DNA from 3 places in the Zobellia galactanivorans genome. Region 1 is predicted to be linked to each of the others. Evidence: riboswitches for the same ligand, from Rfam matches in the RefSeq annotation. Region 1 holds a riboswitch; each other region holds the start of a gene.

Region 1 (10,217 bases):
AATCGTTTTTACGGTCGACCCATTCTCTACACGTAAGAAATAGATACCTTGGTCGATACCGTCCACAATAAATTGAAAGGTACTTCCCTCGATGCTAACCTCTTCCCTTTTAAGGATAGTGCCTTGGAGGTCCATTAGCGATATTACCGTTTGCTCGGAGTATAGATTGGCAAGCGTCAATTCCCCATGGGTAACGGGGTTGGGATAGAGCTTTATGCTATGCGCTATATGTTCGGTCTTATTGGCGTCAACCTGATTTGCCGCATCACAACTTGGGGCCTGGTCTTCATTGCTACAGTATACGGTATAGCTTCCGGATTTTGAGACCATCACAAAATTGCCCTGGTCATCGGCTACCCAATATTCCCCGTCGAGTCCGGGAAAGCCGGAGCCTGAAATGCTAAGCTCGGGCCGCTCGCTGTTAAAGCTTGCCTTGCTCTTGCCCCTAAGGTCGATGTAAGAGGATGGCTGCCCGTTATGGGTATTGATTGAAAAAACATAGAGCCCGTTGGCACTGGGGATCCATTTGATCTTAAGCTTTTTAATGTTCGAGGCGTCGGGGCCGCCCGAGCCTAGAACATAAACCTTGTTAAAGGTCACACCATCGTATTGGGGCAGGGCATTGCTACTTGGGGTTCCAAAAGCGCAGTCGGCAGGACCGTCGGTATCACCGTCAATCACCACGAGCCGTACCGTTGACGATCTTGTGCTATTGTTCTCGTTATCGATCGCCACGGCCGTAAGATCATAGGTTCCCACGGCTATTTGGTTTATGGTGTAGTTGTAGGGAAAGGAAAGGGCTTCCCCTAGTTTAACGCTACCGTTGTAAAACTCCACCTTGCTAATGGAGCCATCGGGGTCATTTGCCGACGCGCTGATCTGTAGATTACTTCCCGCATTTACTTGGGAATTATTATTGGGAGAAGTGATGCTTACGGAAGGAGAGGTATTGCCTCCATCATCAGAACAGGGAAGAATATTCCAGCTCGGACAAGATTGGCTTACAAATGCGAGTGTACCATCCGAAACGGGAAAATCATCCGTGTTGGGGTTTCGGGTATTATTCCATACGTGGATTTCCGAAGGGGCGCCTTGTTTCTTTCTAACGGTATTGATACTATTGCCCCTACTTCCTAAATTAAAAGTATTATTAAAAACGGCGTTTCTAAAACCTGTATTGTAGTCGGTACCTCGATCTAGAAAATCAATACAGGCATTGATAAGCTCGGAGCCGTCTAGGTTGAAGGTGTTGTTATATACGAAGGCATAAGCGCCTTTTAAATCGATAAAGGCATCGGCACTATTACTGTCCTCCCCTGCTATTCCTTCCGCAGAAAAGGTGTTGTTTCGAATGATGGTGTTTTTTGTGCCTTCTTTTACGTCTACCCCTTCTGCCGCTACGTTTGGGCCTACGGTACAGAATTCTATGGTATTGTTGTTACAATTGGGACTATAGGGGTTGTTGGGTTGGTCCTCGGTTTGATGTTGGCTTTTGTCCGAACCGACATAAAGGCCTTCCCCGAAGCCCGGTTTGTTAAGTCCGGTATTATAGACTTGACAGCCCGTGACCAAATTATTGCTCGAGCCGTCCCTCAGGTGAATACCTTCTTCCCCGATATCGTGCACCGATACGTTTTCGATTCTGCTATGGCTTGAGTGATCGAGGACCAATCCCTTGGAACCCTCTTCAAGTTCCAAATCCTTGATAATCCAATGGTCGCCTAAAATCCGCATGACATAGCCATCGTAAATACCGTTAGGTCCTTTGAGCACCGGCCTATTGCTGGTACTTGCCCCTCGAATGATTATAGGTTGTGAAGCGGTACCGTTGCGATTCGATGAAAACCTTGCGGCCCTTCCATCGCTATTTAAGTCGAGTTTCTCTAAGGCGGTATAAGTACCTGCGGCTATGACAATTTCATCTCCGGGCGAGGCGTTTATCATCGCATTTAGAATACAGTCGACCGTATTACAGTTTATCACTTTAGAGGCCGTTTCAGGCGTGTTAAAGGAGTAGCTTGTTTGAGTAAAGAATGCCGTTAAAAGGCAAAGTGCTTTAAAAATATTGGAATAATATACATAAGTGTTCATAGAATGTAGATTTGGGATAAAAACTAGTAGTGAATTTTTACAATAGGAGTGTTAAATTAAATTAATACGTAATATAAAACCTACAAATATAAAAGTTATCTTTTGTTTAGGGGTGTCCCAGTAGGAAAATCTAAAGGAGTTGCTACTTTATCCATCCGTACCAAGACATCCTAAAAAACATCTAAAGGCTTTTTCTTGATATCCGCCTTAGGAAGCGTGGAAATTCGGTTTTAGGGGAAAGGACCAGTATGTAGTAAAAAGCAGGGAAAACGCTTGAACTATCTGTGTTTGCTATCAACGAAAAAAGGCACAATAATGTGCCTTTGGAGTTTTTTTTGAAGTTATCTTAAAATAGGGTGCGCTTCTATTTCATTACATTACAGAAAATAGCGTAAGATGCCGTTTTCGATTTTGGCAACGACCACGTTGTCTTTGATATCTATTCGGTCTACACGGCTTTCGGCTTTTAGGTCTTCATTCCAGGTAAGTCCACCGTCAGTGGTCATATAAATGGTATTGCCTGAAAATGACCATCCAGTTTTAGTGTCTAAAAACACAAAGTTTGTGTTGGGCAGTAAAGTCTCTACGGTATCCCAAGTGAATCCGCCATCGGTTGTTTTATATACTGTTTTCGAGCCTGTAATAAGCATTCCGGTCTTTAGGTCGTCGCTCACGCTGATTGCCGCTATATTGCTGTTTGAGTTGTCGGTAGTGGTAAAGAGGATCTCTTCCTTTTCATTGACACTTCCGCCAGCGGGTATTTTCAACAGGCGTAGGCTTTCGGCCCATCCTTCATCGGTTGAGGTCGCTTGAAAGACATTGGAAAACCCTTGGTAGGCCCAGCGTTTAAATGTGAGTCCCCCATCAAGACTTCGCCATGTGGTTCTTGTATTGCCGTTAGAGCCACTAACGAGTCCGTAATACAATCTTTCGGGAGAAACCAATTGTGAGGTCCATATGGTTGCATTTGGCAAGGCTCCTTCTAATTTGGTCAGGGCCCATTCTCCGGGCACTTTGGCCAGTACGCCAATATTCCCTTCATAGGCATTGGCTACTTCCGAAACGACCTTGCGGTCTTTCATGTTGATCTCTAGCTTGGGAATGCCATTTTCGACCAAAGGCAATTTGACCTGAATGGAGGTTTTACCGGCGGATATGATTTCTAAAGCTACACCATCAAAAAGAACTTCGACATCACTACTGCTTTCAACAAAATTGCTTCCGGTGATCTCTACGATGTCGCCGTTATAACCAAAGTCTTGGGAATAAGATTGAACATTGGCTACTTCTAGCTCGGTATCGGTAGTCGGTTCATCTGTTGGCGACTCGTTTTCAGAGCAGGCTACAAGTGAAAAAAACAGGCTTACGGAAAAGAATAATTTGAAAGAATTATAATTCATAGTACGGTGTTTAAGAGGGCTTAACGTATTTCGTATGCCTTCACATTCGAAATTGCAGCCTTCCTTAAAACTAAAGGGAGGGCGCGCTAAGATTTTGATATAGGTTTTTTTGAACAGACTTGGTTTTCAAATAAAAAAGCAATTACCCCTCCAGTAGTTGCTTTTTTAGGTAGAATCTACAGACGGCTGTTATTTTTTCTTTTTCTTCTTTTTCTTGTCTGGGCTTAAGGTTTCTTGGCAAAGGGCGGTATCTACCTTTTCCCCGCTAGGTTTGTAGCAATGAACGGGTTTCTTGCGCTTTCCATAGCTATCGTAGAAAAACAAGATTCCCTTTTGGTATCCGGCCTTGCCCATATATTTTCCTGGAGGTATAATTGTTTTTCCTTCCATATCTATGATAGAATTGGTGCCGTCGACATGACGTATCTTTCCGAATTTAGTCTCGTGCAATACGTAATAATCCCTAAAACCGGAGGCAATCACTTTTTTATACTTAATAGAGAATAGCGCCATATCGTCTTTGCCTTCGGCATCTTTACGTTTTAGCAAATGATTCTGGTTTCTATTGACGCTGTTATAGGTTTTGTATCCTTCCGATGGATCTACAATAAATGATTTATTGGCATAATCATAGATTCCGACCGACCCGTTGGAAACCAATACGGCCAATTCAGGATGGTCGTTATCAAAGTTTATTTGATCGTAGAAATGGTCAAAAAGTTCTGTTTGTGTGGCTATATCAAAAAGATTCATATGGCCATTTTCGTCATATACGATAAAGCTGGCGCCATTGTAATCCATTTTAGAATACTTAAAGGGAATAACGGTGGTGTTATTGGAATCTACGGCGCCCCATTTCCCTTCTTTTTTAACAAAGAAAGTATCGGTAAACAAGATGTGTTTCATGTGTTCTCCCAATTGCCTGAAGGTGTTGAATGGTTTTAGCTCTTCATACGTTGCGGGTATACTCCATTTTTTGTTTGCCATATCGTAAACTCCCCATTTGTCGGTATCGCCATCGGTAGCAATGATTTTATCGTTAAAAGAGACAAAGGTGTTTACCTGTTGTACATTGGGCACTTCGTTAAAAAGTAAAATACGACCAATTTTTACGGGCAAGGTAACCCTATCCATCACATTCATTATTTCAGAAGCCCCATCCTCCGTTTTAATAAGGAAATAATCGTTTGCTATTTGTCTTACGCTCTTATATTTCGCTTTGAGCACAATAGCTCCCTTTCCGTTAATCAAACCTTCTTGTAAGGAGTATCCGCCACTTTTACTGGCATCGGGCTTGTCGTAATGAACGGTAAAATAGTCCGTATCGGTACTTAGGTAGTGATCGTAGACACTGGCCATGTTCGAAGAAAAGTAGTAATCGCCCGTGGCGCCGATTTCTGTTTGTACGGGCTCACCCATGGCATTAAAGGCCTTAATGTTGATATACCTTTGTTCTTCTTTTTTACCGATATCGTTTATACCGGTCACGGGTTGGCCTGTAAAGAATATTTTGGCCGAAGACATATCGGTTTTAAAATCGTATAGCTGATTCAGTATATTCCCAGAGGTGTCCATGAAGGTAGACAGGTCATTTTTATTGACGTTCAAATAGCCATTTATAAAATAGATTCCGGAGCTTTCAAAACCATTGTCCTTGACTTTTTGAAGCAATTCATCTGGTACTCTATCGTACGTTTTATCTATATTAATGTATTCCTCTTGAGAGAAAACTGAGTTGAAGAAGAGAAAGGAGGCAATAATGGGGAATAATCTCATTTGTTGTTATTTAAAATTGATTTTCTTGTTTTTATAATAGATCAAGGTCTTTGGCCGGGATATTTATACGGTATTGGCGGTTAAGGCGATTTACGGAGCATGCCCTTTGTGGCGTTGCCCTTAAATTCGGTCAAGGGATAAAACTGGGAATTACGGCCTATATCGGTAAGCTATGCGTAGGGGTGTTTTAAAAAAGGGAACACTTGTTGTTAAAAACACTGGTTTTCTCATAATGTAAAGAGATAAAGGTTAGGTTCCCAAGGCTTCAATTGAGAAATAGCATAACGCAAATGATAAGACTATAGTATGGTCGAGCGAGCCAGGGCTATCTAAGTGCTATCCATAGGATATGAAGATAGGTTTGTAAGTGGTTGGTTATCTAATTTTTATGAGTGGTTCCGGTATTTGTGGTCGCTGTTAAGGGCTTAATAAAAAAACAGGAAGAAGATCCGGAAATTAACTTTTTTTTAGAGGCCCAACAGCTTTTATGTCCTACTTTTGCGGGCTTAAATTTATTATCAAGAATCTCAAGAACGGAGATAGCAACCTGCATTAACGAGCAAGGTGCTAAAGAGATAAGCCAATTAGTTGGAACCAATGTTAGCCCATACTTCTGCTTATCCACAGCTGTTTCCTTTTTGAAAAGAATAAAGAGAAATGGCACATTCGAATAAGCTTAGCCCCCAATTTTCGGCTTTGATCCCCTTGTTGGTCTTCGTTTTTACATTTTTGGGCGTTGGTATCTATCAAAACGATTTCTATGCCTTACCGGCCCCTATAGCGGTTATTGTGGGCATTATCGTGGCGTTTCTTATGTTCGGCCCATCGGTAAAATCAAAAATAGCTACCTTGTTAAAAGGCTGTGGCGATGAAAAAATACTGACCATGTGCCTGATCTATTTACTGGCCGGGGCTTTTGCCGCCCTTACCAAACAAACGGGCAGTGTAGAGGCGATCGTAAACTTGGGATTGGATTTTATCGCCCTTCAATATATCTATGTGGGCATCTTTATCATTGCCGGGTTTTTATCGATCTCTACCGGTACTTCGGTCGGTTCCATCGTGGCCTTGGCCCCTATCGTAGTCGGTTTTGCCGAGGAGAGCAGTGCCGATCTGGCCCTTTTGTGCGGCGCCTTGTTAGGGGGCAGTATGTTCGGTGACAATTTATCGGTGATTTCGGATACGACCATTGCCGCCACACAATCCTTGGGCTGTAAGATGAGCGATAAGTTTAAGGAGAACATTAAAATCGCCGTGCCCGCGGCCTTGTTCACTATCGGTATCTTACTCTTTCAGGGATGGGACCTAGGGTCTATAGAAACCGAAACGGCAGTGTACAGCTATTCGGTGGTTAAGATAGTGCCCTATGTTTTGGTTATTCTCCTTTCCGTTGCGGGCGTCAATGTGTTCGTGACCCTGCTCTTGGGGGCGATTGCAGCGGGACTTCTAGGGATAGCTTTTGGGGATTTCACCCTTATGGAATCGACCAAAATCGCCTATACCGGATTTACGAATATGACGGAAATTTTTCTATTGTCTTTGCTCACGGGAGGCTTGGCGGCCTTGGTCCAAAAAAACGGGGGAATCGATTTTATATTGGTCCATATCAAAAGGCGGATCAAAAACCAGAAAAGCGCCCAGTTGGGTATGGCGTCCCTGGTGGGTACGATCAATACGGCGATTGCCAATAATACCGTAGCCATTATCATTGCCGGACCTATAGCCAAATCGATCAACGATGAATACGGTTTAGACAAGAAAAAGACCGCTTCCATTTTAGATATTTTTGCCTGTATCTCACAAGGCTTCCTACCTTATGGTGCGCAAGTCTTGATGATTTTGAGCTTTGCAAAAGGACAGATCGATTACCTAGACTTGGTCTTTAATACGTGGTATTTGTTACTCTTACTGATCTATACCCTACTGTTCATCGGGCTTCAACCTACAAGACCGAGCTAGTTTTGGGCTATATTGGGGTATCTTCATTGTAGATTCTCTTCCTATTTTCCATTAAACTGACTTTTCATTATCATTTTCCAAGAAATCGTTAGCAATAAAGAGGCATAGGTGTTAAAACCCGTACTCAATAGCGAGAAATTTCTTTTAAAAAAGAATCTTTGTAGTACAGTTTGATTTGTACTCTGCATGACTATGGAATGTTTTACCGTGTCGGGAAGTGAAATTCCCATAAGCGGTAAAGAGAGATTCCAAAATATAGCTTCTGTAAGTCGGGGTTTTGTAATTCTATTTTAAAAACTTAAATCATTTCGTATGAAACATTTGATCACAGTATGTACAGCTGTTTTAACTAGCGCCTTATCTTTCGGACAGATGGAAGTTTCCTTAAGTTCCGGGTATGCCATCGGGAGTGCCACAATGAAACTGGGGGAAAGGGTGAGCTTGTCGGAAACGGAAAACTCTTATGGAAGTTATGGTGAAGGTGCCAACGTTCAGATAAGGGGGACTTACTTCTTTGACGATTCCTTTGGTGTGGATCTCGGTATTGGGTACTTGCAAGGAAGCGATCAAGACATTTCCGTTGTCAATTTACCCAATTTGCAAGTGGATGCGGTTGCCAGGGCCCGTGCCTTTGGTGCCTCGGCGTCGGTAGTATACAAATTCACCAATAACGTTTACGGGCGTTTCGGGGCTTTGTTGAAATTAGGGGGAAAGACGGAAGGTGTGGTGTATCAAAAATCGGTTTTTAATGAAGAGGAAGCCAGTGCCCTAGGTGTGCCGGAAGGTTCTTATTCCGAGACCAACTATAAAGAGGATTTTCATGGAAAATTTCCTTTAGGCTTTGTCGGTGCCCTTGGTTATAAGTTTAACTTAAGCTCCCATTTTAGCATTTTTGCAGAGGCCGAGTTCTATGGAATAAGCTTAAAACGAAAAGATTCTGAAATTGCGGAATTCAATACGAACATTGTCCTTCCCGATGGTACCGTAGCCGTAGAAGGATTGTATACCTTAGACAACTTGCCCGAGGACTATAGCCGTAAAACGACCTACGTAGATAATCTATCGAACACCAATACCGATACTTCAAAAGAGTTGTCGCAAAAAGTACCGTATTCTTCATTCGGACTTAATTTTGGAATCACCTATAAATTTAAAGGCGGTGGGAAAAAGGAATAGCCTTGCCCTATCTTGATTTCACGTCATTAGAATACAAGGGTCCCGTTGAAATACCACTATTTTAACGGGACTTTTTGTTTTTCGGGCAAAGCAAAGTGGTCAGAAAAGGAGTTGCTTCCCGCTTAAAAATCCTTAACCATCTCACGCTCCGAAACATACAAAACCGGATGTAAAATTGTGGATATCTATTCGATTTTTTGACTTTTCGGGCCGATGCTAAACCCTATATTTGGCCTCTTTAAAACAAAAAGATATGAGTGCAACCTGGTACGAATGCAAGATTAAATACAAAAAAATAGATGAAGCTTCAGGCATGTTAAAGATAAAAACGGAACCGTTTTTAGTGGATGCCATTTCGTATACCGAAGCCGAAAGTAGGATAACCGAAGAAATGTCGGCCTATTTGAGCGATAGCGAAGAAATCAAGATCACGAATATCAAGGTGGCCAATTATGCCGAAATACACCCTTTCGAAAATTCTGACCGTTGGTTTAAGTCCAAGGTATCTTTGGTAGCCTTTGACGAGGAAAGCGGTAAGGAGCGCAAAACCAATATGTATCTCTTGGTACAGGCCAACGATGTAAAGGAAGCCTATGACAATACCGTTACGGTAATGAAGGATACTATGGGCGATTACACCATTCCCGCTATCTCAGAATCCCCTATTATGGACGTATTCCCATATTTCTCGGGGGAAGAGGATGAAATGGACCGATTAGAGAAATTTACCCAGTTGAAAAATTCCGTACCTGCATCCAATGAAATGGACGAGGAACTGGAAATGGCCGATGTGCTATCGAGCGAGGAAGAATAAGCCTCTATATACAATGCAAAAAAAGACCGCCTAAAGCTTTAGGACGGTCTTTTTTTGTAGATACAGCCTACTCAAGGCCCTTTCTTTTTAAAAAAGAGGGTCAAAAAATTATAGGTCCTTCCCCATAACAATAGACCGTAGTAGAGCAGAATGGTCAAGGACATTAAGATAAAGGCGATTATCACGCTCCATTTAAGTCGTACTGCCCAATAATAGGTGCAGAACTTCGGGGTGGTCATGTGGTCGTCCAGCATATATAAAAGCAGGAAATTTTCCAACATATCGGCTAGGCCGGGAACAAGGCACAAGGCATAGTAGTACCATTTGAACTCGGCCTCTAGGGAAAGCTCGAAAATCTTCACGGAAAACAAAAAGAGGAAGGAATAGAGCAGGATAAAGAAAAACTCCAACAGCGTATGGCGACGGAGTACCGTGCTATTTTCCCCGATAAGGTGGGTAAAGGTTTCCATATTGGCACTGAACTGTATGTTCAACGGGTTCGGTATATAATAGGTGCTATCAAAGTAGAAGACAAGAAGAACCATGGCCACGGCAAGGAGGGAAATGGCCCAAAGTCCACTATACAGATTTAATTTCCTTTTCATGTGGATGGATTTTGGGTTTTCTTTTTTTCCGGGGTTCGGGTCGGGGCATACTCGTGCCATTGAAATTTATCGATTTGTGCTATGGCGGCATCGACGCCTGCTAAAAACAGTTCGGTTTTCGTCGGGTCGTCCATCCAGAAATTGAGCCAGTTAAACTTCTCCGTATCGACCGTAACCACCCTTTGTTTGATTTCGTCGTTACTAAAGATGAATTCGTAATCGTAGAAATTCCTAAAGGTCTTAAAAAAGGACGTCAAATATTGCAAGAGGGTAGAATTGGGCAATTTATTCTTGTCGATATTGGCAATTTGCGTTCTATGGTTGAGTCCGATATCGCTGAGCAAAACACCGAACGTGGGAAACCTGGGGGGATTTCCATTGGTCTTGTGAAACTCC
Region 2 (10,217 bases), 1.5 Mb from region 1:
TAGCAACAGCAGGTAGTGTAGATGACGGAAAAAGTACCTTGATCGGTAGAATTCTGTACGATACAAAATCATTGACCAGCGATAAGTTGGAAGCCATAGAAAAGACCAGTAAGAGCAAGGGGTATGATTATCTCGATTTCTCATTGGCTACAGATGGTCTTGTGGCCGAGCGTGAGCAAGGTATCACCATAGATGTGGCACATATCTATTTTTCAACAGCAAAGAAAAGTTACATCATAGCCGATACTCCCGGCCATGTAGAGTACACGCGTAACATGGTTACGGGGGCTTCTACGTCTCAAGCGGCGATTATTTTGATCGATGCGAGAAAAGGGGTTATCGAACAGACCAACCGTCACTTTTTTATCAATAACCTCTTGCGCATTAAAGATGTGGTAGTGGCTATTAATAAAATGGACTTGGTAGATTATTCCGAGGAAACTTATAATGCCATTAAGGCCGATTTCGAGGAATTGATGGCCAAAAGGGATTATCAAGACCAGAAGATCACCTTTATTCCCGTTAGCGCCTTGAAGGGTGATAACGTAGTGAATAAAACGGATAAGACGCCTTGGTATACGGGTCCTACGTTGTTAGAGCATTTTGAAGCCCTAGATCGCAAGGATATTTTCAATGTGGGTACACCACGTTTTCCCGTGCAGTACGTAATCCGTCCAAAAACGGAGGAGCACCATGACTTTAGGGGCTTTGCCGGTAAGGTTTACGGTGGGGAGCTTAGCGTAGGTGATGAGGTAGTTGCCTTACCATCGCAAACACGGTCTAAGATCAAGGATATCTATTTTTACGATAAAAAATACCATACCGCTTCAAGAAGGTCTTCGGTAACCATTACTTTGGAAGATGAGATCAATTTGAGTCGAGGCGATATGTTGGTCAAGGCCGAAGATTTGCCTACGATCGATAAGCAGTTTACGGCTACTATCTCTTGGATGGATTCCGATAACCTGACCGCCGGTAAAAAATATGTGGTGCAACACGGGGTGAACAAAGTGTTGGCCAAGGTCGATAACATCCATCACAAGATCAATCCCGATTATTCGGGAATCGATACCAACGTTGACGGGGGATTGGGTATGAACGATATCGCCCAGGTAACCTTCAAATTGAACAAGCCTATTTTCTACGATAAATTCAAAGATCACCGTACCAACGGTTCGTTTATCTTGATCGATACACAAACCAATAATACGGTCGGCGCGGGTTTCATAAGTTAAGAAGTTCGTAAAAAAAGAACAAGGGTCAGGGTTTTGATTCAATTATCCCTATAAAACCTATAGGAAAAATATATAATTAACAATCTGCCGTCAAAACGGTGAGAAACTAGAATAGAGATAGCATGCAAAGTTTCAGAACAGAAATAGAAAACCCCGTAGTTGAGAAGGATATTTTGGCCCTAGAGGCTAAAATACGCCAGTTCAAGGAAGGTAATTTAGACGAGGAAAAGTTTCGTAGTTTGCGTCTGGCCAGGGGTATTTACGGTCAACGTCAACCTGGCGTGCAGATGATCCGTATTAAATTGCCCTACGGAAAAGTTACCTCACGGCAACTTAGGCGCATTAGCGACGTTTCCGATGAATATTCTAGAGGTAGATTGCATATTACTACGCGTCAAGACATCCAGATCCACTATGTGGATATAGACCGTACGCCCGAACTTTGGTCGGAACTCGAAAAAGATGATGTTACCATTCGTGAGGCTTGTGGTAATACGGTCCGTAACGTAACCGCTAGTGAAACCGCCGGGATTGATGTAGATGAACCATTTGATGTTTCGCCCTATGCGCACGCACTTTTTCAGTATTTTTTGCGTAACCCTATCAGTCAGGAAATGGGGCGTAAGTTCAAGGTTTCTTTTTCTGCCAGTGATGCCGATACCGGTCTTTCATATATGCACGACCTTGGTTTTATAGCCAAGATACAAGATGGGGTAAGAGGGTTTAAAGTGATGTTGGGCGGTGGTCTGGGGTCTCAACCACGTCACGCCGATTTGCTTTTTGATTTTCTTGCCGCAGATAAGATCATTCCTTTGATGGATGGTGTAGTTCGTGTCTTTGACCGTTACGGGGAAAGAAAGAGTAGGGCCAAGGCCAGAATGAAATTCTTGTTGAAGGACTTGGGGCTTGACGGATTCAAAGCCTTGTTGGCCGAAGAGCAAAAGGCCGTTCCTTACCAAACCTATCCTATCGATGCCGAGGCCTATCCTAAGGTTGAGGTAGCCAAAGCTGAGGCGCCGCAAGTAGAAATAGAGGATACCGAAGCTTTTGAAATCTGGAAATCTACGAACCTTATACCTCAAAAGCAGGAGGGCTATACCGCTATCGGTATTAAAGTACTGCTAGGGGATTTCTATACGGATAAGGCTAGGTTGTTGGCTGATTTGGTGGATCAATACGCTGCGGGTGAACTAAGGTTGAGCCTTCGTCAGAATATTTTGATTCCTTATGTGGCCAATGAACTGATTCCCTTCTTTTATACGGAACTGAAAAGATTAGGCTTTGTAGAGGCCGGTTATAACAGGGCGGTTGATATTACGGCTTGTCCGGGTACGGATACCTGTAACTTGGGTATTGCGAGTAGTACCGGTATTGCCGAAGAATTGGAACGTATAATAAAAACCGAGTACCCGCAGTACATCAGCAACCCGGATGTGGCCATTAAGATCAGTGGGTGTATGAATGCCTGTGGTCAGCACAACATGGCGAATATCGGTTTTCAGGGGATGAGTATCAGAACCAAGGATAAATTGGTGGCGCCGGCGCTTCAAGTTTTGTTGGGCGGTGGTACCGATGGTGATGGAAACGGAAGATTTGCCGATAAAGTGGTGAAGGTTCCTTCTAAAAGAGGTCCTCAGGCCTTACGGTTGATTTTGGACGATTACGATAAAAATGGCAACGGAAAGTCGTATGCCGATTATTACGAGGAAAAGGGGCAAATGTATTTCTACGATTTTCTAACTCCTTTATCCGATATTGAAAACCTTACGCCGGACGACTTTATCGACTGGGGAAATACGGAGCGCTATGAGAAGGCCATTGGTGTCGGTGAATGTGCAGGTGTAGTGATAGACCTTATTGCCACCTTGCTGTTTGAAAGCGAAGAAAAAATACAGAATGCACAAGAGTCATTCGATGAAAAGAAATGGGCGGCCAGTATCTATCATTCCTATTCTTCCATGGTGAATTCGGCCAAGGCCTTATTGACCTCGGAAAAAGCGAAAGTGAACACCCATGCTACCATTATCAAGGATTTTGATCAAAAATTCATAGCCTCGGGCAGGATCGAGCTCGGAAGGGGGTTTGAAGAATTGGTGCTACAATTGAACAAAAACGAGCCAACGGAAGCTTTTGCAAAAAGTTATTTGGAAGATGCCACGGCATTTTTGAAAGCGGTGGAAACATTTAGAAAACAAGAATTGGCAGAGGTTTAACCATGAAACACTCCAACGAAATATCTAACAATTTACCTTATTCGGGTGGTCGACTTACGGTTGTAGGTGCCGGTCCCGGTGATGTGGAGCTCATCACCCTCAAGGCCATAAAGGCACTTGCCGACGCCGATGTGGTGTTGTACGACGCGTTGGTGTCGGTTGAATTGTTAGACTATGCGCCCAAGGCCGAACATATTTTTGTGGGTAAGCGAAAAGGTTGTTATGCCTATCAGCAGGAACAGATCAATGAATTGATCGTAAACCGGGCCAAGGCCAATGCCCATGTGGTACGTTTAAAAGGCGGGGATCCCTTTGTATTTGGCCGTGGTGCCGAAGAAATGGAGTACGCCGCGTCTCACGGGGTGAAAGTGGCTATGGTGCCGGGTATATCGTCTTGTTTGTCGGTGCCGGCTTCCCAGAACATTCCAGTGACCAAAAGGGGCGCTACCGAGAGTTTTTGGGTGATTACCGGAACAACAAAGGCCCACAAGCTGTCAAGTGATGTGGCTTTGGCCGCAAAGAGCAATGCTACGGTGGTTATTTTGATGGGAATGTCGAAACTATCGCAAATAGTGGAACTGTTCAAGGCAGAGGGCAAATCTGAAACCCCGGTGGCCATTGTGCAAAACGGGACGAGAACGGATGAAAAAGTTGCCATAGGCACTATTGCTTCCATAGAAGGGGAAGTAGAAATACAAGAGTTGGCCAATCCGGCAATAATTATAATAGGTGAAGTAGTAAAACACAGGGCGAGCATTCTATCCATTGCCCAAAATCAAGAATTACAGTTAAGTAAATAGTTATGATAAAAACAGATATTCTCATCATTGGCGCAGGCCCAACAGGTCTTTTTACGGTATTTGAAGCAGGTTTGTTGAAGTTAAAATGCCATTTGATAGATGCTTTGCCACAACCAGGTGGTCAGTGTTCGGAAATTTATCCAAAGAAACCGATCTATGATATTCCCGCTTTTCCAGAAATTCTTGCGGGAGATTTGGTGACCAACCTAATGGAGCAAATTAAGCCTTTTGAAGCAGGTTTTACCTTGGGTGAGCGTGCCGAAACATTAGATAGGCAAGAAGACGGCTCTTTTATAGTAACGACCAATAAGGGTACAAAACACCATGCCCCGGTAGTGGTTATTGCAGGTGGACTTGGGTCATTTGAGCCTAGAAAACCGCCTATTGGGAATATTACCGACTTTGAAGATAAAGGGGTGGCCTATATGATTAAAGATCCCGAAGTATACCGCGACAAAAAAGTGGTGATAGCCGGTGGTGGCGATTCTGCTTTGGACTGGGCAATTTTCTTGGCCGACGTGGCTTCGGAAGTATCCTTGGTGCACCGTAGAAACGAGTTCAGGGGCGCCTTGGATTCCGTAGAAAAAGCAGCGGAATTGGCAAAGGCAGGAAAAATAAAACTGTTTACCGAAGCCGAAGTGAAAAAACTGTACGGTGATGATCATTTGGAAGCAGTGGTCGTAAAGCATAACGATCCCGAAAAAGGGGAGACCTATGTTGAGGTTGATAACTTTATTCCCTTGTTCGGTCTTTCCCCAAAATTGGGTCCGATCGGTGATTGGGGTCTTGAAATAGAACGAAATGCCATTAAGGTAAACAACGCTAAAGATTATCAGACCAACATACCTGGTGTTTTTGCGATCGGCGATGTAAATACCTATGAAGGTAAATTGAAATTGATTTTATCGGGCTTCCATGAGGCGGCCGTAATGTGTCAGTTCGCTTATCAATTGATAAACCCAGGTAAAAGATACGTTATGAAATACACCACTGTAGGTGGGGTAGAAGGTTTTGACGGAAGTAAAAAAGAGGCCAAAAAAGAGGTCGTTCAAAGTATTGCTTAATTAGCTATTAGTGTATATATCGATAAAGGCCTTCTGTTGTAGTATTTGAACAGAAGGCTTTTATTAAATGCAAGCCGCCAAAAACCGGAAGGTTTCTTTGGTTTTGAACCATATGTGGCGTTACTTTGCAAATCGTTCATAAAAATAACAAGACTGTTATCAAGAAAGGTGGAGGGAATAGACCCAGTGAAACCTTGGCAACCCTTTTCTTATAAAGAAGGTGCTACATTCTATCCTAGTATTTGTGGGACAGATAACAAAGAGAGGCAAGATTGTCTGTCCTTATTCCTTTGCTTGATAGTTGTTTGTAGATTGGTCTAAGAGGGGCCTTTGTGCATGAACGTGCGACATAAGAAGGAAATAAGGAAATGAAAAAAATTCAAGAGATATTAAAGGAACGCATTTTAGTATTGGACGGTGCCATGGGTACCATGCTCCAACGCTATAAATTTACCGAGGAAGATTTCCGCGGTGAGCGTTTTAAAGATTGGGAACACCCCTTGCAGGGGAACAACGATCTATTGTCGCTGACCCAACCCGAGGCCATAGCCGATGTGCATCGTAAATACTTTGCCGCAGGCGCCGATATTGTCGAAACCAATACTTTTTCGGGTACTACTATCGCCATGGCCGATTACCATATGGAAGATTTGGTGTACGAACTCAATTATGAGTCCGCACGTATTGCCAAGGAGGTGGCCGATGAGTTTACCGCCAAAGAGCCCAATAAACCAAGGTTTGTAGCGGGGAGTATAGGGCCGACGAACAAAACGGCCAGCATGTCTCCCGATGTAAACGATCCGGGCTATAGGGCCGTTTCTTTCGACGAATTGCGAATTGCCTACAAACAACAGGTGGAAGCCTTGTTAGATGGTGGGGCCGACATTCTTTTGGTAGAGACCATTTTTGATACGCTTAATGCCAAAGCCGCCCTTTTTGCCATTGAAGAGGTAAAGGAGGAACGGAATATAGAGGTGCCCATTATGGTGAGCGGTACCATTACCGATGCCTCGGGAAGAACCTTGTCAGGACAAACGGCAGAGGCATTTTTGATTTCCATTTCACACATTCCAATCCTGTCGGTAGGGTTCAACTGTGCCCTTGGGGCCAATCAGTTGGTGCCACACTTGGAGGTTTTGTCTACCAGAACGGAGCATGCCGTTTCGGCCCACCCGAACGCGGGCTTGCCCAATGCCTTTGGGGAATATGATGAAACCCCCGAGCAAATGGCCGAGCAGATAAAGGAATATGTGGAAAAAGGCCTGGTCAATATCGTTGGCGGGTGCTGTGGTACAACGCCTGAGCACATTACGGCCATTGCGGATCTAGTGAGAAAATACGACCCACGGAAGATTGCCGTAGAATCTTGAAGGGAATGCAGATTCGTCAAGTATAAAAAAATGATGGAGATATTATGAGTAACGACTCGAACATACCGATAACCGATACCCGGCCCTCGGCCGCCCGCTACCTAAAACTATCGGGTTTGGAGCCCTTGGTGATCACCCCCGAAAGTAATTTCGTAAACGTGGGCGAACGTACCAATGTGGCCGGGTCTAAACGTTTTTTACGTCTGATCAAGGAGCGTAAGTTCGAAGAGGCGCTAGACGTTGCAAGAGATCAGGTTGAAGGTGGGGCCCAGATCATCGATATTAATATGGATGACGGCCTGATCGATGGAAAAGAGGCCATGGTCAAATTCTTGAACCTGGTTATTGCCGAACCTGATATTGCCAAGGTGCCTATAATGATCGATAGCTCTAAATGGGATATTATCGAGGCAGGCTTGCAGGTCGTTCAGGGGAAGTGTGTGGTGAACTCCATCAGTCTGAAAGAAGGTGAGGAAGAGTTTATCAATCACGCCAAATTAATAAAAAGATATGGCGCGGCCGTTATCGTAATGGCCTTTGACGAGGTTGGTCAGGCCGACAATTATGATAGGCGCGTAGAAATTTCAAAAAGATCCTATGATATTTTGGTGAACCAAGTAGGTTTTCCGCCGGAAGATATCATTTTCGACCTTAATATTTTCCCCGTTGCCACGGGTATGGACGAGCACAAGCTCAATGCCCTAGATTTTATAAAGGCCACCAAATGGGTGCGTGAGAATCTGCCCTATGCCAGTGTGAGCGGAGGGGTGAGCAATGTTTCCTTTTCGTTTAGGGGGAACAACCCCGTGCGTGAGGCCATGCATTCGGTTTTTCTGTACCATGCCATCAAAGCGGGTATGAACATGGGGATCGTAAACCCGACCATGTTGGAGATTTATGACGACATTCCCAAAGATTTATTAGAGCACGTAGAAGATGTTATTCTCAACCGTAGGGAAGACGCGACCGAACGGTTATTGGATTTTGCCGAATCGGTAGTAGGTAAGGCCAAGGAAAGTAAAATAGACCTTTCGTGGCGTGAAGAACCCTTGCAGGACAGGATCACGAGGGCCCTGGTCAAGGGAATAGATCAATATATAGTAGAAGATGTAGAGGAGGCCCGTATGGCCGCCGATAAGCCTATTGAGGTAATCGAAGGCCACCTTATGATAGGTATGAACGTGGTGGGTGACCTGTTCGGTAGTGGAAAAATGTTTCTGCCCCAAGTGGTGAAGTCGGCCCGTGTCATGAAAAAGGCCGTGGCGTATTTGTTGCCCTATATCGAAGAGGAAAAATTGAAGAATCCGCAAGTAGGGGACGATAAGGGCAATGGAAAAATCTTAATGGCCACCGTTAAGGGCGATGTGCATGACATTGGAAAAAACATTGTAAGTGTAGTCTTAGCCTGTAACAATTACGAGATCGTCGATTTGGGGGTCATGGTTCCGCCCGAAAAGATAATTGCCGAGGCCATAGCCCACAATGTTGACGTTATCGGGTTGAGCGGACTCATTACGCCTTCGCTTGACGAGATGGTGCACTTGGCCAAGGAAATGGAACGCAAGAACTTTAAGGTGCCCTTGCTCATAGGAGGGGCAACGACGAGTAAGGCCCATACGGCCGTAAAAATAGATCCACAATACAGTGAGGCCGTGGTGCACGTAAACGATGCGTCAAGGGCCGTTACCGTAGTGGGCGACCTGTTGCAGAAAGATACCTCGGAGAAATATAAGAAGACGATCAAGGAAGACTATGACGTGTTCAGGGAAAAGTTCTTGAGCCGTACCAAAAAGAAGGAATACAAAAGCCTTGCAGCCGCTAGGGAAAACCGATTTAAGATCGACTGGGAAGCCAGTTCGATCGTAAAGCCCCGTCAGCTTGGTATTCAGGTAATCGAAGATGTGGATCTTGAAAAACTGGTGCCCTTTATAGACTGGACTCCCTTTTTTAGAAGTTGGGAACTGCATGGAAAATACCCTGATATTCTAACCGACGAGATTGTAGGCGAACAGGCCACCGAGCTTTTTGCCGATGCACAAAAAATGCTGCAATCTATCTTAAAGGATAAAAAATTGACGGGTAAAGGGATTTTCGGACTCTTTCCGGCCAATACCTTGGAGAACCATGACGATATTGAAGTAGAGGTCAACGACGGCCAAGAGGATAAAACATATGTCTTTAGAACCTTGCGCCAGCAATTGAAACGTCGCGAGGGCGTGCCAGATTACGCACTGGCCGATTTTGTGGCGCCAAAAGAATCGGGTAAGCAAGATTATGTAGGGTGCTTTTGTGTGACTACAGGTTTTGGAACCGACGAACTGGCGGATGCCTACCGTAAGAACCTAGACGATTACAACTCCATTTTGGTAAAGGCGCTGAGCGACCGTTTGGCCGAAGCTTTTGCCGAATACTTGCATCTAGAGGTGCGAAGGGAGCATTGGGGCTATGCCGCCGATGAGCATTTGAAAAACGACGAGTTGATCGATGAGAAATATAAGGGTATCCGTCCCGCACCAGGATATCCGGCCTGTCCCGACCACCTTGAAAAGCTGACCCTTTGGGATATGCTCAAGGTAGAGGAGCGGATCGGTGTGAAACTTACCGACAGTCTGGCCATGTGGCCGGCTTCATCGGTTTCGGGCTATTATTTTGGGAATTCCGAAGCCCGGTATTTCGGGTTGGGAAAAATAAAGGAAGACCAAGTGGCCGATTTTGCCGAACGGAAGGGCATTTCCCTAGAAGAGGCGACCAAGTGGTTGGCACCGAATATAGCGGACGATTGAAATAGAACACATATGCCGAGGTAAAGCGGATGCTTTTAGCGGTGTAGTCGATTGAGAAAACAGAATAATGCGTTAGGGATAGGAGCGGTATCTTTTTAAAGTCCGACAGGCTTTAAAAAATTTAGCGGATAGCCCGCCCGAACGCCATAAAAGAGCATAAACATTAAATTTCCCGGTCAAGGGGCAGCATACATGAAAATAACGGACCATATAAAGAATGCAAAGGGCAAAACTTTATTTTCCTTTGAAATTATACCGCCTGTAAAAGGACATCAGATTCAACAACTTTACGATAATATCGATCCCTTGATGGATTTCAAGCCTCCGTTCATTGATGTGACCACGTCGCGGGAGGAGTATGTGTATATTGATCGTGACGGTCTGTTGGATAAGAAGTTGACCCGTATGCGTCCCGGTACCGTTGGTATTTGTGCGTCTATAAAGCACAAGTACAATGTAGATACCGTTCCCCATGTGCTTTGTGGTGGGTTTACACGGGAAGAGACCGAGTATCTGTTGGTAGATTGCCATTATTTGGGCATCGACAATATTATGGCCCTTCGTGGCGATGCCATGAAAGACGAAAAATATTTTCAGCCGACCAAGGGAGGGCATGCCTATGCCGTTGATTTGGTGAAGCAGGTACACGAACTGAATTGTGGTAATTATTTGCACGATACGGTAGAGACCGATAATTGTGCCGATTTCTGTATTGGTGTGGCCGGATATCCTGAAAAACACCTGGAGGCGCC
Region 3 (10,217 bases), 1.5 Mb from region 1:
AAAACGTTTTCTTTTGAAAGCGTTTCGTTGACCGTGGCATCCCCAAAATTAGAATCGGTTTTTATCAATTCCCTAGAATCGAGCATTACCGCATTTATCCCTTTTCCTATAAGCAGTTTGGTCACCAATTTTGCAGAAATAAGCTCCCCGAAGGCCAATAACTGGTCTTTTATCTTTAAGCTGTAATCGCCCAAAAGCGAAACCCCTTCGAGTAATTTTGCCAAATCTTTAAACTCGGCCGAAAGGTTGACATTCTTAAAGACACTCTTTTGGTACTTTTCAAAAGCCTCAAAATCTTCATAGTAATTTTCGCCCCTTGCGGCCTTTTCCAATATAGCTTCCAGTTGGTCGGTGGCCTTTTCACGGGCAGAAAGTACCACGGCAATATTTTCACCTTCTTCTACTTTTTTCGAAACAATACCCAAAACACGTTCCAATCCCTCGCCATTGGCCAGTGATTTTCCTCCAAATTTCAAAACCTTGATATGTTTTGACTTTCCATTTCTACTGAAAACCGGCTCCAGCAATTGTTCCATCTGCTCAAATTCTATCAAAAAGGCATCGTGACCGTGGAGGGAGTGCACCTCACCGTAAGTAACGTTACCATTGGCCTGTGCCAAGCGTTTAAAGGTCTCCTTGTTTTCCTTGGCCGTAAAGAACAAATCGGAATCAACCCCGATGATATGGATATTCACATCGCTGTTCTGAAGGTCGATAAAATTCTGCTCCCCGTTCCTCATGACATCTATGGTCTTGAGCAACTGGTTCATGAGCTTATAGGCCGAAAGTTGAAATCGTTCCTGTAACTTTTCCCCGTGATGCATCAACCAACTTTCCACGTTAAAAACCTGAAGTTCCTCATTGGTACTCCGCTTAAAACGCTCTTTGAAAGACTCGGGTGTACGATAACACAACATGGCGTGCATACGCGCATCGTGAACGGGCTTTTTGCTATTGACCAAAAACTGTTCTTGTATCTGGCAATTACCGATCAACCAATCCGTAGATTTCCAGTCCGATGCAACAGGAATCACATGCTCCATGATCTTCGGGTTAAGCGCTGCCATTTCCCAGGCTATACCTCCTCCCAAAGAGCCGCCGATAAGGGCGAACAATTTGTTGATCTCAAGTTTTTGGAGGCCCAACAAGAAGATTCTTGCGATATCGCCTGCCACGAAATCCTTATAATTATCGATAACGAATTTATCGTATCCGTTCCCAGGAATATTAAAGGACAGAATGGTGTACTTATTGGTATCGATACACTTGCCTTCGCCAATAAGGGCGGACCACCAGCCATCATCACCCGTAACATTGGAGTTACCGGTCAAGGCATGGTTGACCTGCACTATGGGCGCAGTGTGCAATTCTTTCCCGAACAACTGATAGGAAAGCTCAATATCTTGAGTTACCCCACTGATCGTAGTATAGTTCGATAATTTCAAATGGTGAAGCATACGGCATATATTAGACCTCACCGGCGTTGTGCCGGCCAGGTCTTATTAATTTCTAAAAATAGTATCGGTTAAAGCGCTGCGAATGCGTTTGCCAAATCGGCTTTCAAATCTTCAATATCCTCTAGCCCCACTGACAAACGAATCAAATCTTGACCCACACCGGCGGCTTCCTGCTGCTCGGCGTTCAACTGCTGGTGCGTTGTACTGGCAGGGTGGATGATCAATGATTTTGTATCGCCAATATTGGCCAATAGGGAGAAAATCTTGGTAGCATCGGTCACTTTTTTAGCGGCCTCAAAACCACCTTTTATTCCGAAAGTCACCAAACCACTTTGTCCTTTAGGCAAATATTCTTGGGCAAGATCGTAGTATTTACTACTCTTAAGACCTGGGTAATTTACCCATGCCACTTCGTCCCTTCCTTCCAACCAGGTCGCCAATTCCAAAGCATTGGCACTGTGCTGTTTGATACGCACGTTCAAAGTCTCCAAGCCTTGTATGATCTGGAATGCGTTAAACGGACTCAAAGCCCCTCCAAAATCGCGCAATCCTTCCAAAATCAATTTAAAGGTAAAGGCCGCCGCACCTAGGGCTTCGCTATACACTAAACCATGGTAGCCCGCAGAAGGCTCGGTAAACTCAGGAAATTTTCCGTTGGTCCAATCAAACGTTCCCGCATCGATTATAGCCCCTCCTAATGAAGTACCTTGACCACCGATATATTTAGTTAAGGAATGAATCACCAAGTTGGCCCCATGCTCAATAGGGTTCAAAAGGGCCGGTGAAGCTACTGTATTATCTACTATAAAAGGAACCTGAGCCGCCTTGGCCTGTTTTGAGATTGCTTTTAAGTCAAGCACGTCTAGTTTAGGGTTGCCCAAAGATTCTACAAAGAAAGCCCTTGTATTGTCTTGCACCGCCTTACCAAAATTTTCAGGATCGGAGGCATCTACGAAAGTAGTAGTGATTCCCATCCTTGGCAAGGTAACGTTCAACAAATTGAAAGTTCCCCCATACAGACTACTAGAAGCTACAATATGATCTCCTGCCTTTAAAAGCGTCATTAATCCGGTAGAAATCGCGGAAGCCCCTGAAGCAAAAACTACAGCGCCAATACCGCCTTCAACGGCCGCCAATCGCTCTTGTAAAATTTGATTGGTAGGGTTGTTCAGACGAGTATAGATAAAACCGAGTTCGGCCAAAGAAAAAAGATTGGCAGCATGGTCGGTATCGTTAAAAACGTAGGATGACGTCTGGTAGATAGGGACTGCACGTGTTCCAGCGGTTTGCGCCGGATCGTGCCCAGCATGTAGTGCATTGGTTGCAAGTTTAAGATCACTCATAATTCTAGATTTTTAATTGTTATTTAAAATAATTAAAAGCCCAACCATAGACTACGGCCTTGTAGTTAGGTATAATATCAAAAAAGTTATAAGAAAGTAAAAGATTAGGATGAGTAATCTATTTCGTTATCTGTCCTAATAATTATTTCAGGATAGAATGTAGCACCTTCTCTGTATAAGAAACAAAGGGTTGCTAAGGTTTCAAAGGGTCTATTCCCTCCACCTTTCTTGATAACTGATCAATACGTGTTTGAACTTTTGGAAATACAAATATATGGTCGGTGAATTTAAATTCACCAACATTTTTGAAAAATTTATAAATTAAACGCCTTTTTTACCTCATCTACCCGGTCTAATTTCTCCCAGGTAAACAATTCGACTTCTTTTTCGATACGACCGTTGTAGGGCGATTCAAAAACCTTTTTGATCGTTTTAGGCGTTTTGCCCATATGTCCGTAAGCTGCCGTTTCCAAATAAATGGGGTTACGCAACTTTAGTCGTTCTTCAATGGCAAACGGACGCATGTCGAACAAGTCTTTTGTCTTGTTGGCAATCTCACCATCGCTAAGGTCAACATTAGACGTTCCGTATGTATCGATATAAATGGAAGTAGGCTCAACTACACCAATGGCATAACTCACCTGCACCAAAATTTCATCGGCCACTCCGGCCGCCACTAAATTCTTGGCGATATGGCGTGCGGCATACGCGGCACTTCGGTCTACCTTACTTGGGTCTTTTCCACTAAAAGCCCCTCCACCGTGGGCACCTTTACCCCCATAGGTATCAACAATTATTTTCCTTCCCGTAAGTCCCGTATCACCATGTGGCCCACCGATAACGAATTTGCCGGTAGGGTTGATATGGTATTTGATCTTATCGTCGAACAAATTCTGAATCGCTTCGGGCAATTGCTCTATAACCCTAGGTATCAAAATCTCCACAAGGTCTTTTTTGATCTTGTCCAACATTTTGGCATCGTCGATATCAAAAGCGTCGTGCTGCGTAGATATTACAATGGTATCGATTCGCTGGGGCACATTGTCGTCGGAATATTCTATGGTTACCTGCGACTTGGCATCTGGTCTAAGATAATCTATGATCTTACCTTCCCTACGCAACTCCGCCAAGTTTTGGAGGATCTTATGCGATATATCCAAGGCCAATGGCATGTAATTTTCGGTTTCTTTAGTCGCATAGCCGAACATCATACCTTGGTCTCCCGCTCCTTGTTGCTCTTTTTGACCACGGTCTACCCCCTGACTAATGTCTTGCGATTGCTCATGGATCAATGAAATGACCCCACAAGAATCTCCACTAAACTGGTATTCGCCCTTGGTGTAACCGATGGAATTGATCACATCCCTAGCAATGGTCTGCACGTCTAGATATGTATCGCTCTTAACCTCTCCAGCCAATACGACCTGACCTGTGGTAACCAAAGTTTCACAAGCTACCTTGCTCTCTGGGTCAAAGGCCAAAAAGTGATCTAACAAGGCATCGCTTATTTGATCGGCAACTTTATCAGGGTGTCCTTCACTAACGGATTCGGAAGTAAATAAATACGGCATAACAAACTTTTATTTTTTCGTAAAAGGATCTGAAAGGAATGCCGAAAGAAGATGATGTGAATCGAATCTACATCAACTGCTTTAGCATTTTTTTGTTTTTATCACCCTACTCAGGTTTAAAACAGAGGTTGCAATCAGTCAAATCCCTCCTCTTTAATTTAATTAGGACGCAAAAGTATAAAAAATGTTCAGTTCAAAATATTATTATCGGGTTAATTATTTCCCTAAGTTGCATATTGGGGTTTTCACGACATGCTATTCGAGCAAATTACAGATCGTATTTTATGGAGAAAAGCAAGTAACGCGGTTGCACGAAATAGGCCTGTGTCGTAAAGAACAGGTCATTGGTACTGTCTCTGTTGAGCGTAGTGGTATTTAATAGGTTGGTACCTTTAATACCATATTCCCATCGGCTATCCCTTTTCTGATAAGTCAAGTTGGCCTCTAAAAAACTATATTGGTTTTCGATGGTATTTTCCTTATCCGTGTAATTGTAGTAATCATAGTCTACGTTAAAGATAAAGTTCTTTAAAAAAGTGGCATCGAAACGGGCATAGGGCCTGCTCGTAAAATAAGTAGTCTCCAAATCACCGTTTTCATAATTGTTTACGGTATACCTGTACCCTACTTCCAAATTGGGGGCATTCTTAAAATTGGTAGATAAGGCTCCCCTATAGTTCTGGGTAAAAGCATTCGACATGCGTTGCTCATTGCTCACCAAGTTATAGGTAGTCGACCACGCCACATTACCCCTTACCGAAGCTTTTATCTTCCCGAAGGTACGCTCATAATTGCCGCTGGCGGACAATGACTCGTCTTCAAAATTGGAATTGATCGTAGTACTCACCCTGTTTATCCCGATAATATCGGCACTACTCTTTAGGGCGTCTATTCGCTTTGTATAGGCTATGTTCGCGAAAATATTGGTGAAATTGAACATATTGAAGCTAAAGAAATTTAGCGAAAGGTTATGGTTAAGGGCACTCTCCAAATCCCTATTACCACTGTAAAGCGAGTTGTAGTTATTGAGCACATAGCCTTGTGCAAATTTGCTCACATCGGTAAAGGATCGGGTAACGCGGTAGTTAAACCGGATATTTTCCGACTTCTTCAACTGTGCATTGATATACACATCGGGCAATAATGAAGTAAGATTGTCTTCCACCACGGTGTTCAATTGCTCATTTTTCACATTGAACTGATGCAAGGTCACCCCTGGATTAAAGGTGAAAATTCCCGAAATAACCTTATAATGAAATCCTAAATACAGATCGGAAACATTAAAGGTAACATCGTTCCCAAACGCCTCTCCGCTCATATCGAAGCTTTCCCCATTATCTAAAATCTGAAAGATTCCCGAGTTAAAATTCTGGTGGCTTTGCGTGGTTCCCAAGGTTAAATTCAGATTGCTTTTGGTGCCGAGTACATAGTAATAATCAACCTTGGCATCTACTTTATTCGTCACCACATTTTTGGCCTGATTTATATTGTACCCCTCTTGCCCTTCATCTACCGGGAATATATCAACGTAGGCAAATTCATTTCGGATAGCCTCGTAAAAGGGGTCCTCGTCTTGGTACATATGTTGTGCCTCTACGGCAAAAATATTCTTTTCGTTCAGCGTATAATAGAGATTGAGGTTTTGGTTTACGGCTAAAGGCTTTTGTTTTTTTACCTCTGAAATTTCATCGGTTATATCGGATACCGAAAGCACATCTACCTTTTCATTATCGTCCGATTGTTTCAAAAGGGCATCGTAATCGAACTGAAAATCGGCATTGGGTTTATATCGGGCACTGAATTTTGCCAAACCTAGATGTACGGTCTGATCTGTATTGGTGGTCGCATTTTCTACATCGTTACTGGCTATATAGGCCGTATTTCGTTGTGACTTCATCAAGGTCCCCGTATACGAGTAAATTCCGAAACCGCTCAAATCTAAACTCTCCGTTGGGGAATAGCTAAAATTGGCTGCGGCAAACTTGGTATCTATATCGTTGGCCCTATTGTTTTGGGCCGTAGAAAGACCGAGCCCATCGGCACCTGTGGCAATTGAACTGCCTCCCCTTGCATTTATGTTCCTAAAGCCCCCGGTAAAATTCCTATAGTCGTTTCGTGTAAACGGAACTTCCCCCAAGTTATTCAGGTCGGTAATAATATTGATGCTGTATTTAGGACTATAATAGAACAACTTCGGGTGGGCCAAATACCTATCATCAGGCCCGTAGCCTGCGGTTAGTTCGCCAAACCAAAAGTTCTTTTTACCCTCTTTCAACCTTATGTTCAAGGCCACGTTATCATCGTCATTGGTAAGTCCCTTCATTTGCGACACCTCGTTAAAATTCCGCAGTACCTCAACCTTACTAAGGGCATTTGCCGGAATATTCTCAACGGCCAATTTAGAGTCTCCATCAAAAAAATCCTTCCCTTCTACCATCACCTTGCTTACGGTCTTCCCCTCTACCTCTATCTGCCCATCATCGTTGATCTCGATCCCAGGAAGGTTTTCAAGCACATCTTTTAGCTTCTTCTCGGTTCCCGAAACAAAGGAGTCGGTATCATATACAATAGTATCGCCTTTGACCGATACGGGCATTTCATAGGTTACCTCAACCTCATCCAATTGATTGGCCTGTTCGTGCATGACGATGTCTTTTACCGCATCAACATCACTGGCAGTAAACGTAAACGACTCCGTTTTAAACCCAAGATAACTAACTTTTACGGTATATTGATGACCCGATTTCAGCTTCAACTTATACAGTCCCGCATGATTGGTAATACCGTAAGACTCCAAGCCCTTGGTCTCGGTATTAATAGCGATAACATTGGCCATATCGACACCGGTACCCAAACTATCCTTAACCATACCGGTAAGCGCAATTTCTTGGGCCCAGCTAGCGGCTGCCACGCTAAGGAATACGACAAACAACAATATATTCTTCATTATCAATGAATTAGATGCAACAAGTATTTCTAAAATAAAAAAGGGAGACGACCATTACGATCGGCCGTTTCGTCCTCCACCCCTTCTGTTTCTGAAGTTTTCACGCATCTCTTTCATTTTCTTCTTCGAGATTTCGTCGTATTCCTCTTGGGTTACTTTTTTGCCTTTGGTCGGGGCCTTTATAGTGACTTTCTCCGATGGATTCAGGGTAATCTGCGAACAAACTATAGTCGTAATGTCATCGCTTACGGCCAAGATAAGCCCTGGAAGGCCCCAATAGGATGAAGGACCTTGATTGACCGGTATTTCAGGGGTATACCAAGCTACGATTTCGACTTCCTTTTCTACGAATTCCTCATTCTTTTCGCCCTCGTCTTTTTTGTCTCCTTCCTTACCATCGTTCGGACGGCGGAAAATAGCCCGCATATTGGGGCGTTTTATGGTTTTTAAAGCTGTTGCCTTAAATGCCGTATAGTTTCCTATTTGCTTGGTTTCGCTTCCCAATTTCCAATCGAGTTTCTCGAGTGTATCGTCGATCAAGAATATCTTTCCGAACAAATCGTTTTTTACCAGATACCGTTCTTCCTTTATATTCTTGTACAGGTCACCACCAGAATTGGAAAAAGCTCCAAAACGTGGACCCCTTCCGCCTTCCCTGCCTCCAGGTTGCTCCAACTGCTCTTCTTCCTTATAAATAGATTCGATCTGATTGAAATTGAGCTCGTATGTTTTTTCATTGGCTCTTTTCATCCGTTCCAAGATTTCCTTCTTACGGTCTTCCGGTATTTTTCGGTTGCCGAAATCCATATTCACTTGGGTTTTACTCAAATATGTTGCTTTCCCCTGAAAATCCTGTGCGTATGAACTTGTGCAGAAAAAGACAAGAACCATTGCTATTGACCATGTATATTTCATCATAATAACGTGTTAGAATACTTTTAAGACTATGATTGACGCATATGGTTTAATCTGAATTTCAAAAGAAAAGGGATTTCTTATACAACTTTTTTCCACTGTACTTAAAATATGTTTTTACTTCATATACTTATCTTGTATCTTGTACCTTCTAATTTTAGTAAAAACGACAACACAACCATTAATTCATTTATCTCTATGCACATAGCAGTTGCCGGAAACATCGGTGCAGGAAAAACGACACTAACTAGGTTACTTGCAAAACATTACAACTGGGAAGCCAATTTTGAAGATGTTGTAGACAACCCGTATCTAGACGATTTTTACAATCAAATGGAGCGTTGGAGTTTCAACCTTCAGATTTATTTTTTGAACACGAGGTATCGTCAAATTCTTCAAATTAGGGAAAGTGGCAAAGAAATCATTCAAGATCGGACCATTTACGAGGATGCCTATATTTTTGCCCCTAACTTGCACGCTATGGGCCTTATGACCAATAGGGATTTTGAAAATTACCAAAGTCTCTTTGAATTGATGGAAAGCTTGGTTCAGCCTCCAGACCTCCTTATCTATTTGAGAAGCTCTATTCCTAATTTGGTAAAACAGATCCACAAAAGAGGGCGTGAATACGAGAACAGTATTTCCATAGACTACCTAAGCCGCCTCAACGAACGGTACGAAGCCTGGATCCATGGTTACAAAAAGGGCAACCTATTAATTGTAGACGTAGATAATTTAGATTTCGTAGACCAACCGGAAGATTTAGGCACGATCCTGAATATGATCGACGCAGAGATCAACGGCTTGTTTTAGGGCAATATCACTTTATAAAACCGTTTTCCTTGGCATGGGCAATGGCGCTTTCACTGTTTTCGACCAATAATACGGGAGTGGTCTCGTAGGCTTTGAACAGCCCCCGCACCCTTTCCATTTTCCCCTTATGGGCTACACTCCTTAAGTAGATTGCGCTTATCTGTTCAGGATATAGCTCCGCAATTTCCTTATAGATATCGGCATCGTGCTCACCGCTATCGCCGATCAGGATAAACTTGAGTTTGGGATAAGTCTTAAGGATATTGAGGATTTCCTTTTGTTTTTGAGGTTTTTCGCCCACTGACCGAAGGCTTTCCAGCTTTGGAAAATTTCGCAAAAGAATCGGCCCCTTGGGAAAATTGTTCTTTTGAAGAAAAAGCTCAAGATAGCGATACAGGTTCCATGGGCTATGGCTCACGTAAAAAATAGGATTGGCCGCCGTGCCCGAGCCTCCCCTATGCAAAAGGTTATACAATTCTGAAGCCCCTTTGAGGGGTGTACGCTTACCCGGGCGTTTAAAAAGGGTATTGACCACTACTTTCCACTTTAATGAAGACACCACTCCCGTATGTAAAATGGTATCGTCGATATCACTGATTACCCCAAACTCAGCTGTGGCCGAAGGAATCAATAATTCACCGGGAAAGCGGTTTTGGTGAAGGATCTCCCTTCGAAGGGCATGGTCATCATACGAAACCTCATACTGCAACCATCCTTCCCCATTGGTAAGTGGGCGTAAATTTTCAATGGACTCGTCAAAGAGGTAATAGCCCCTTGCATCGGTTTTTCCAACAAGCACCCTACCGTCTGAAAGCTTCACCCTCACTGGGGTGTTTCTGATTTCATCGGTTTCAAACCGCTTATAACTGTTCCAAATCAAATTGAAGAAACCCTTTTTCGACAAATCTATTTCTTCATCCTCCAAGGCCCGACCACGCGCATAAAAATGCGAATCGGCACCATAACCCTGAAAAGCGATGATCTGTAACTTGTCTTTCTTCCCGAATAAACCCATAGGGTCAAATATACTTAAATATAGCATTTCAATTGCCCTCCGAACAAATCGCCCCACACCCAAAAGTAGCGTTCACGCATTGGAAAGGATACTTCACTCATTTTCGGTTTTTACTATAGGTATCGCGATGTAGGTTTGGGTATGTTTAACCTGTCC

The links. A riboswitch is a leader RNA that binds a small molecule or an ion and turns the genes downstream of it on or off. The one in region 1 is predicted to bind S-adenosylmethionine.
Region 2: it holds a riboswitch for S-adenosylmethionine, as region 1 does, so the genes downstream of both, ZOBGAL_RS03960 (homocysteine S-methyltransferase family protein) here and ZOBGAL_RS20360 (Na+/H+ antiporter NhaC family protein) in region 1, are expected to answer to the same signal.
Region 3: it holds a riboswitch for S-adenosylmethionine, as region 1 does, so the genes downstream of both, ZOBGAL_RS04045 (O-acetylhomoserine aminocarboxypropyltransferase/cysteine synthase family protein) here and ZOBGAL_RS20360 (Na+/H+ antiporter NhaC family protein) in region 1, are expected to answer to the same signal.

Annotation. Positions count from the first base shown of each region.
Region 1 is NC_015844.1:5,033,612-5,043,828, reverse strand. It holds gene ZOBGAL_RS22940 (Ig-like domain-containing protein) at 1-2,091, opposite strand, end outside; gene ZOBGAL_RS20375 (IPT/TIG domain-containing protein) at 2,469-3,491, opposite strand; gene ZOBGAL_RS20370 (WG repeat-containing protein) at 3,681-5,267, opposite strand; SAM-I-IV-variant riboswitch at 5,778-5,875, shown strand; gene ZOBGAL_RS20360 (Na+/H+ antiporter NhaC family protein) at 5,925-7,226, shown strand; gene ZOBGAL_RS20350 (outer membrane beta-barrel protein) at 7,539-8,402, shown strand; gene ZOBGAL_RS20345 (DUF4494 domain-containing protein) at 8,656-9,216, shown strand; gene ZOBGAL_RS20340 (hypothetical protein) at 9,288-9,821, opposite strand; gene ZOBGAL_RS20335 (patatin-like phospholipase family protein) at 9,818-10,217, opposite strand, start outside.
Region 2 is NC_015844.1:998,764-1,008,980, reverse strand. It holds gene ZOBGAL_RS03980 (sulfate adenylyltransferase subunit 1) at 1-1,235, shown strand, start outside; gene ZOBGAL_RS03975 (HEPN domain-containing protein) at 1,358-3,448, shown strand; gene cobA (uroporphyrinogen-III C-methyltransferase) at 3,451-4,248, shown strand; gene ZOBGAL_RS03965 (NAD(P)/FAD-dependent oxidoreductase) at 4,251-5,312, shown strand; SAM riboswitch class I at 5,466-5,572, shown strand; gene ZOBGAL_RS03960 (homocysteine S-methyltransferase family protein) at 5,681-6,682, shown strand; gene metH (methionine synthase) at 6,727-9,465, shown strand; gene metF (methylenetetrahydrofolate reductase [NAD(P)H]) at 9,658-10,217, shown strand, end outside.
Region 3 is NC_015844.1:1,021,486-1,031,702, forward strand. It holds gene thrA (bifunctional aspartate kinase/homoserine dehydrogenase I) at 1-1,457, opposite strand, end outside; gene ZOBGAL_RS04045 (O-acetylhomoserine aminocarboxypropyltransferase/cysteine synthase family protein) at 1,526-2,800, opposite strand; SAM riboswitch class I at 2,924-3,038, opposite strand; gene metK (methionine adenosyltransferase) at 3,115-4,371, opposite strand; gene ZOBGAL_RS04055 (carboxypeptidase-like regulatory domain-containing protein) at 4,640-7,318, opposite strand; gene ZOBGAL_RS04060 (GLPGLI family protein) at 7,373-8,236, opposite strand; gene ZOBGAL_RS04065 (deoxynucleoside kinase) at 8,432-9,046, shown strand; gene ZOBGAL_RS04070 (App1 family protein) at 9,054-10,061, opposite strand.